2 linked regions of the Desulfurobacterium sp. TC5-1 genome follow. The protein of the gene in region 2 interacts with the protein of the main gene of each other region in a pairwise test. Links are inferred from orthologs where the notes say so. Each region holds a gene or a part of one and is shown on either strand. Other genes may lie near its edges.

Evidence for each region. Proteins that work in one complex are often made in the same cells at the same time.
Region 1: the proteins of cysK (region 2) and cysE interact in binary tests that used the Escherichia coli proteins (3 or more experiments, as listed by UniProt). The link is inferred for Desulfurobacterium sp. TC5-1 from one-to-one orthologs.

Annotation. Positions count from the first base shown.
Region 1 is NZ_ATXC01000001.1:1,033,117-1,037,002, reverse strand. Bases 1-2,717 are described here. They hold cysE (serine O-acetyltransferase), read right to left. Parts: upstream 1,829-2,717; coding sequence 1,172-1,828; downstream 1-1,171. Other genes in these bases: H153_RS09385 (hypothetical protein), read right to left, coding at 1,958-2,717; H153_RS0105305 (SPOR domain-containing protein), read right to left, coding at 35-1,171; polA (DNA polymerase I), read right to left, coding at 1-12. Outside these bases: more of H153_RS09385, read right to left, coding at 2,718-3,031; H153_RS0105290 (sigma-54 dependent transcriptional regulator), read right to left, coding at 3,151-3,886.
Region 2 is NZ_ATXC01000001.1:931,761-937,099, forward strand. The notes cover bases 1,275-4,274. They hold cysK (cysteine synthase A), read right to left. Parts: upstream 3,231-4,274; coding sequence 2,319-3,230; downstream 1,275-2,318. Other genes in these bases: H153_RS09330 (carbonic anhydrase), read left to right, coding at 1,275-1,328; H153_RS0104780 (hypothetical protein), read right to left, coding at 1,332-2,219; H153_RS0104790 (tRNA (guanine-N1)-methyltransferase), read right to left, coding at 3,202-4,274. Also shown: H153_RS0104770 (2-isopropylmalate synthase), read right to left, coding at 1-539; more of H153_RS09330, read left to right, coding at 666-1,274; more of H153_RS0104790, read right to left, coding at 4,275-4,296; bifunctional glutamate N-acetyltransferase/amino-acid acetyltransferase ArgJ, read left to right, coding at 4,387-5,339.

The DNA.
Region 1 (3,886 bases), 100 kb from region 2 along the record:
CTTTTCAGACATTTTTTACTCCAGACTGCCCGGACTATTTCTTTTTGAATTCTCTGCTGACTAACTCCTCAGCTTTTTTTTTAAACTTTTCAGCTTCTTCAAACTGCTTTTTTCCCTCCAATACCTCCGCTATGGCAAAGTATATGTCAGCTGCTTCCATATATCTTCCCTCTTTCTCAAGTGCCATAGCATAAAGTTCCTGTGCTTTTAAATCTTCAGGATATCTTGCAAGGTACGGAACCACGATCTCCTTTACAAGGGCTGTGTCTCCCTTTTCAAGGGCTTTCGTGAGAACATCATACATATCTTCAGCTTCTTTTGAAACTGCTTTGCCTTTAAATGCTTTTAGTCCGGTAATCACAATGGCTATTGCTGCTGCAAGGATTAGAGCTATAAAGTATATGGGAGTTTTCTTTTCTTTTGTTACGACTGTTTTTGGCTTTTTCGCTTTTGATACCATTGGTTGTGAATTAACCTTGGGTTTTGTAGATATCCGGGGTTTAATCATTTTCTTTTCAGGTTCAGGAATTTTCTCTATCTTTTCTCTTTTTGTGGGTTTGATTTCGGTTTCAAAGTGAAGATATCCGATGGATTTTTCCTTTTCTGCTGCTTTTTTATAACCTTTTACCAAGAATGCTCTAACAGAGTATGTGTTGTTGTCCTCATAGAGAAAGGCTTCTTTTTTAATTTCGTCGGGTAACCCTTTGAAAAAGTTAATCGCCTTCTCTTTATTATTGGTTTTGTAGAGAAGAACGGAATATGTTGCATTTTCTGACTTTGAAACTTTTGCCGGTTGTTTTTCTGTTTTATTTTGTGTTGCATTTGCCGGATTTTTAGATATGTTCTTGTTATGTTTTTTGGGAAAAATACTTGTTTGCAGGGTTTTATCATCCACTTTTGCAATAAAGGCTCCCTTAAATATCTTTCTTATTTTATTCTTGATAAGAAATTCTTTTGCTTCATCGTAGGTATTAAATAAGCCCACCCTTACCTTGTAATATCCATCGACTATATCTATCCTTGCATCGGGATACTTTTCTGTTTGTTTTAGGGTTTTATATGCTGCATCTATGTTTTTTCTTGCGCACAGTTGAATAGAGTAGAAAATCCTGGCAAAAGCTGATGCAGGAAAAATAAGTAATGTTATGATAATTAACCAGAATCTTTTCACTTACTCTTCCCCCTTCGTTTCCTTTTTAAGAGTTTTTACTTCTACTTCAAGAGAGTGTATGATGTCTAACATCTGCCTTAGAGATTCCATAACAGGGTCGGGTAACTGCCCATGTTCAAGATCAACACGGGTTGTACGTATTCCATCTCTCTTAACTATTTTACCAGGAATACCAACAACTGTTGAGTTCGGTGGGACATCTCTTACTACAACGGAATTGGCGCCTATTTTACAGTTATCACCTATCTTTATCGGGCCAAGTATCTTTGCTCCGGCACCTATTACAACGTTATTGCCTATTGTTGGATGTCTTTTCCCTTTATGAGTACTTGTTCCGCCGAGGGTTACCTGATGGTATATCGTTACATCGTTACCTATCTCGGTTGTTTCACCTATTACCACGCCCATACCGTGGTCTATGAAAAATCGTCTTCCTATCTTTGCACCCGGGTGAATCTCTATGCCTGTAAACCACCTTGAGAAGTGGGATACCATTCTTGCAAGTAACTTGAGTTTCTTTTCCCAGAGGAAGTGTGCTATCCTGTGTAGCCATATTGCGTGGAGTCCGGGATAACAGGTTATAACTTCAATAACGCTCCTGGCGGCGGGGTCTCTTTCGAAAACAACAGCGATGTCTTCTCGGATTCTTTTAAGCATTTCAGGTCTACCTCTTTGCCACATAAAGGAAGGTCAGAGGAAGATTATATACGATAAATCTATGCGGCGCAAAAGAGACGGCAGGAATAATTGGGAAAGAGAGGGGAAACCCCCTCTCTATAGGAAAGGTTACTTTGTAATCTTTTCGAGATTGATGTAGTTGAGCTTTCCACCTTTTGCTCTGAAGGCTTTGAGCTTCTTGAGTAAAGCTTTCTCTTTGGCAAATTCTGCCTTGAGAACGTCGTCTGGCTTGTGGTTGTCTTTGCAAGCCGGGTCGTGAGGTGTAATGTGACATGTGAGGCAGTTTGGATACTTCTCGGCAATAGCCTTTCCGTGAGGATATTCGCCGTGGCAATCCTGACATCTTGGAATGAAACCGTGCTTGTTGTGGTGACAAGCAACACAGGCGACTTTGCTGTGTTTTGTCTGAGATGTTTCGAGATTGTGTGCAACATAGCTGTGGCATGCAGCACACTGAGAATTCGGTGTATTTTTGCCGTATGTGATGTTGACAGGGTAGTGTGGGTTGTGGTGACATGCAAAGCAGTCGTTATTTGTCTGATCAGGTCTATGCGGAAGGTGACATTCAAGACACTGAGGAATGTAGCCGTGAGTGCTGTGGTGGCATGCTGCACAACCAATCTGTGTGTGCTTGGTTGGCTTTTCCTGCATAAGGTCATAGATGGGACCGTGGCAAACCTTACAGTTCTTTGCGACAAAGTTTTCAGGTTGCCCTGTTCCAGGATATTTCTTTCCGCCAACATAACCTGTGAAAGGTGTTGTAACAAGCATTGGCTTCTTGATAGCGTGTGGATCTGTGTGACACTTCATGCAATCCGGGATAGAAGGCCCGTGGTAGAGACCGTGGCATCTTGTACATTTGGGCATTTCTTCTTCCCAGCCCTTCACGCCTTTCTTGGGGCTCCACTCGTGAAATCTTTCGTGACAGATAGTACAGCTGAACTGGTGCCTTCCACCCTCTTTCTGCATTGCTTTGTAGATGCTGTAGTGACAGGCGCCACAATCGGCTGGCTTGAGCGGCTGAACCGGTTTAGTAAATAAAGCCTTCTCTTCCGGACCTATCTTCGGAAGATTTCCTCCGTTTGTAAGGGAGGGTGGGCAGTTTGTAAGGGTCACACCGTAAGCCGTTGTAGCACCCATCAGCGCAGAGCAGAGGATGAGTGCCTTTAATTTCCCTCTCATTATTAACAACCCTCCTGCTTTGGGATTTTCAACTTTACATCTAATAATAACAGAGAGACTATGCACTGTCAACAATATTCCAAATCTCCTCAAAATCTTTTGTTAAAAATTTCTTACCATTATGAAATTCCGTATTTGGATAATCTATACCTGAATTCTCTGAATGTAAGTCCCAGGAGGGAAGCTGCCTCCTTTTTCTTTCCTCCTGTTTTTTTAAGAGCTTTTAACAGATATTCTTTTTCTAAGTTTTCAAGTATTTCTTTTAAATTGACACCTTCATCCGGAATTATAATTTCTCTGTGGGATTTTGTCTCTTCATTGCTCAGAGGTAAAGAAAGAATGTCTCTGTCTGATAGTATTACAGCTTTTTCCACAATATTTCTTAGTTCTCTCACATTCCCTTTTAAGGGAAGCGACATGACGTAATTTATAAACTCTTTTGAGATGGTTCTAAATTTTTTTCCGTATTTTTTTGATAGTTTTTTTGCAAAATATTCTATAAGCAATGGGATGTCTTCTTTTCGTTCCCTAAGAGGCGGGAGGTTAATAGTGATAGTTGATAGCCTATAAAATAGGTCTTCTCTAAATAGCCCTTCGTTTATTTTCTCTTCTAAATTGCGGTTTGTAGCAGCTATTATTCTTACATCAACGTTTATTTCTTCTATTCCGCCTATTGGTCTTATTTTTTTCTCTTCTAAAAACCTTAATAATTTTGCTTGAAGAGCAAGAGGCATATCGCCTATTTCGTCTAAAAATAGAGTTCCACCATCTGCTTCTTCTATAAGACCTTTTTTATTCCTTGTTGCACCGGTAAAAGCTCCTTTCTTATACCCGAAGAGTTCACTTTCGAGAAGT
Region 2 (5,339 bases):
ATAGCATATCCCACAGTATCAGGAATGTTAACAACTTTTGCCCCCGCTTCTATAACAGCCTCAAGAACTTCATAGAGGTAAGACAGTTCCGTCCTTACGGCATCTTCAGGTGAAAATTCAACTTCAGCTCTTCCTTCACTTATGTCAATAATCATCTTAACAGCGTCAACAGCACGCTTTAAAACCTCTTCTCTTGTCATTCTCAACTTATACTTAAGGTGAATGTCTGATGTTGCTATAAATGTGTGAATCCTCGGTCTTGCAGCACTTTTAAGCGCATCCCACGCAGCCTTTATATCCGCTTCAACGGCCCTTGCAAGAGAACAGACTGTTGAATTTTCCACTTCTTCAGCTATCCTTTTAATAGCTTCAAAATCAGCAGGCGAACTTATCGCAAATCCAGCCTCTATTATGTCAACGCCAAGCCTTTCAAGTTGCTTTGCTATTTGAACTTTTTCGTCAACCGTCAGGTTAACACCAGGGGTTTGTTCACCATCCCGAAGAGTAGTATCAAATATGTAAAGTTTTTCCCGTTCCACGACCGCCTCCTGTAGTTGTAATCAGTTATCGTTTAATATTATAGTTTACAGGTATCTTTTTCAAGGAACATAAGTTAAGGTGATAGAATAAAGCACAATTTATCTATGTAAGGAGGCAGTTAACCGGTGGAAGCACAGGAAACAATTTTAAAAGCTTTGATAGAGGGAAACAGCAACTGGGTTAATTCCCGCGATAAATCCTACTTTGAACCGTTTATAGAGTGCCAGCATCCGGTAATAACAATGGTAAACTGCTCAGACGCAAGAGTCCACGCAACAATATTTTTCGAAGATCCAACAGACAAAATTTTTCTCATAACAAACATCGGCAATCAGATTGCACCATCAAGAGGTTCAATAGATTTTGGCATCTACAACCTGAAAACACCTATCCTTCTGATATTGGGACATACCCACTGCGGTGCCGTAAAGGCAGCATTAAGCAACTATTCAGACGAACCGATAAACATTAAAAACACCCTTGACCATCTCCACATACCTCTTTCAACGGTGAAAAGAAGCGATAACTTTGAAAAGATGTGGCTTGAAGGTGTTGAAAAAAACGTTGACTACCAGGTATCAGAAGCCATGAAAATGTACGGTCACATCGTAGAAAGTGGAAAGTTAACAATCATAGGTGCCGTTTATGACTTTACAAACGCATACAGAAAAGGCTCTGGCAGGGTGATTATAAGAAATATCAACGGCGAAAACGACAGAAACCACATCAAAAATCATCCAATACTTAAAAACCTACCGGAAAAGATAAAAGAAAAAGCTTTCCTGTGAACATTATACAGAGATGTTTATTCTGCCTGAAAGTTTTAACCTTACGGTCTCTATCTGACTTTTATCAGGCGGTCTTTCCAATCTGTAAGAGACAGCAACGGGAATAAACCCTGCAGAAAGCAGCTTATTCTTTAACTGTTCATCAAGAAGCTTAAGTTTATTTAAAATCCTCTCATCCTCTGTTAAAAAGTCAACAGAAACTTCATTATTTATAACAAAAAGAGAGACAAATACAGAGATGCCTTTCCTGTTAATTTCAATCTCCACCTTAACCCCGTCTTCCTCTTTTTCAAAGTAAACATCTATGTCAGTATCTTTAATTTTGATAGGGAAAAGAACGACATCTCCGACAGGCAGAAAGTAAAAAGCCATAATGGCAAGAAGTAGCTTTTTATAATCTTCTTCTGAAAGTTTTCCCCGTGAAGAAGCGACAAGCTCTTTAGCGGCGGCAATCAATTTAAAAATCGTTTCGGATGAAAAGAGAGAAGAGAGAAAGTTTGCAAAAAACTTATCATCAAAAGTCCCGGCATTCCAGACTTCAGGGTAGTGTTTCTTTAAATATATAGAAACGATTTTTTCAAACGAATCGGCATCAAGAAAAGGTAGAAGCGATTTCAGAATGAACTTCTGCGCCCACTCAGGATCAATCTCTACAAGCTTTAGCTCAAGCTTCGGCGACAAGGACTTTATGATAAAAGTAAGAATCTGCCCCGGTTCAAACTCTTCATCAACGTCAACCTCAGCAACAATTACTCTGTTTCCAACTAAAATCTTTGCCTTTCCATCTTCCGTATATCCGAGAAATTTCAGTTTTAATTTTTTTCCTTTTAACTCATCGGTAGAATCACCCTTCCTCTCTCCCTGAATGACAGAAGAGAGAAGCTTCTCCATATCTCTCCGTGAAAAATCCTGAAGCTTTGCTGGAAGATTCCTGCTTATTGCTTCAGCAGGGATAATACCTTCTATTTTTCTTATCTCTATAACAGCCCCCTATCCAAACAGTTCAGTTGAAAGGTAACGCTCGCCGGTATCAGGAAAAACTGTAACAACAGGTGTTTTAAGCTTTCCGTCTTTAAAGGCTTTTAAAACAGCGGCGACATTTGCACCGGAAGAGATACCGGCAAGTATTCCAAACTCTCCGGCAAGTTTTTCACAGTAATACTTTGCCTCATCAAAAGTTACAGTGATAGGGAAAGAAACAACAGACATATCAAGTGTTTCAGGAATAAAACCGGCACCTATTCCCTGAATCTTATGGATGCCGGGTTTGCTTCCGGATATAACAGCGGATTCTTCAGGTTCTACCGCAACAATAACGGCATCAGGATTTACCTCTTTAAACCTTCTGCCAACACCCGTTAACGTGCCGCCTGTTCCGACTCCGGCTACAAAAGAACCGGGAATCTCTCCAAGCTGTTCCAGTATCTCAACAGCAGTACCTTCATAGTGAGCTTTTATATTTGCAGGATTTTTAAACTGCCGGGCAGGAAAGTATAAATCGGAATTTTCAGATATTCGCCTTTCAACCTCTCTAATAGCACCGGGGATTCCAAGAGAAGCAGGCGTTAAAATAAGTTCAGCACCGTAAGCCTTCAGTATCTTCTTTCTCTCCTCACTCATGTTTTCCGGCATAACAATCGTGCAGCCGTAACCTTTTGCAGCACAGACAAGGGCAAGACCTATTCCCGTGTTTCCGCTTGTAGCCTCTATTACTCTCTTTCCCTTCTTTAAAAGCCCTCTTTTCTCTGCATCCTCAACAATCGAAAGGGCAACTCTGTCCTTTATACTGCCGCCGGGATTAAACATTTCAAGTTTTGCGTAAAAGGTCACACCTTCAACGGTAAGTTCAAAAAGAGGCGTATTTCCAATAAGTTCAAGGATACTTCTTGACAATATACCCATCAATTAAACCCTCTATCTGCAAAATTTTTCTGCCTTTTACAGCTTCTTCTTTTATTATTTTATCAAGAATTTCATCTTTTACGACTGTAAATCCGTTTACGTGCTTTGAAGCCTTGCGAAAGTGGAAATCTTTAAGGGAAAATTCCTCAGCAAGTTGATTGTAAAAAGAGAGCGGTAAACATTTATGAACGCCGTTTACATCTTTAATTCTTTTTAAATTAGCGGTAACGGATTCTCTCGCAATCCTTAACTTTGCCTGTCTGGTAAGATTCCGTCTTATAACCTCCTCAAGGGAATCGGTGCACGTGAGAAAATCACACAACAGCTTTGTAAGTTCGTTGATTCTGTCTGAAACCGGAAGTATTGAACCTCTGTAAGCAATTTTTCTATGAACAGCCCCACGGTAAATTTCAGCGGTAGCACCTTTTAACCGCTCACCGTGATCAACAATACCTCCAAAAACAAGGACAGTATCTTCATCAACATCGTCCCGCGTCAGCGTCTCATCAGCATTCGGATCAAGGACGACAATACGCTTTTTTAAAGGTTTAGAACAAATCTCAAACGGAACATCCGGCGTAAAGAACTCTTTTAGATAAGGCACACAGTAGCCTTCACTATCTATAAGATAAAAGTTCTCAGGCGTAAAGTAATCTTTAACAACACCGAACATAATCTCAAGCTGATTAAAAAGACTCCTCTTCTCCTTATCAATCAATGAAGGGAAAAATCGCATGTCAACAGCAATGTCCGGATACGAAAAATCCTCTCTTGATATGATAGAAACACCTTTAAAACTACCACTTGACTTTAGAATAACTGCATCAGCTATAGCGCTACCAGTTGAAAAGAGCAGGTTTACACCACCAACACTATCAAGAATTCTACCGGGAAGAATCTCACCAAATTCTTCCTTTCCAACAACCTTAAACCTGCCCGTAGCAACAAGGTAGGCAAGTCTGTTAAAAAGGTCGCCTCTTCCCGGCTTCCTCAAGTATTTGACATTCTCAATACCTGCACGTTTTAAGCGCTCCGCAAAAATCTCCTTTGCTCTCTTAAAAATCATCTCTCTCCTTCTTATGCTTTCTGTTTTCCTTAAATTTAAAGCCAGCACTCATAAATGCTAAAATGAGAAAAAAATAGCGAGAGGTTGCAGGTGAAAGGAATAGCTGATGTAAAAGGCTTTTTATGTGGAACTGGAAAGGGCAACATAAAGAACACCCTCAAACCATCAAATAAAAAAGATATTCTGGTGATAGTTTCCGAAAAACCGGCAACGGCAGCGGCGGTCTTTACAACAAACGATGTTAAGGCTGCACCGGTTAAACTGTCTCAAAAATTGGTTAAAGCCTATGAAAAAGTCCACGGTATCGTTGCAAACAGCGGAAATGCAAATGCCTGCACTGGCGAAAGGGGAATGAAAGACGCTGAAACAATGGCAAAAATCTGCCAGAACCTTACGGGAAAATCACCGTTTTTAGTCGCATCAACAGGTGTAATAGGCGAATTTCTACCAATGGACAGAATGGAAAAAGGGATAGAAGAAGCGGTAGAAAACTTGGGAAAGGCAACCTCTAAAGAGGCTGCCCAGGCTATAATGACAACCGATACATTCCCGAAAACCGCCTTCTTTGAAGGAAAAGGTTTTACCATCGGCGGAATAGCAAAAGGGGCAGGTATGATAGACCCTGCAATGGCAACGATGCTTTCGTTCATCGCTACAGACGCAGAGATAGACAAAAAATTGCTTGAAAAAGCGTTAAGAGAGGCAAACGAAATAAGCTTTAACGCAATAACCGTTGATGGTGACATGAGCACCAACGATACTGTATTCTTCCTTGCAAACGGTACATCAGGAAAGAGAATAACGGAAGAAAATTACGGCGAATTTTTAGATGGTTTGAAAGAAGTGATGAAATCCCTTGCCTACCAGATTGTAAAAGACGGAGAAGGCGCAACAAAAGTGGTGAGGATTAAAGTCATCGGTGCAAGGACAAAAGAAGAAGCAAGGAAAGTGGCAAGGAAAATTGCCCTTTCACCTTTAGTAAAAACGGCTGTTTTTGGCTGCGACCCTAACTGGGGAAGAATCATAGCAGCAGCCGGCAGCGC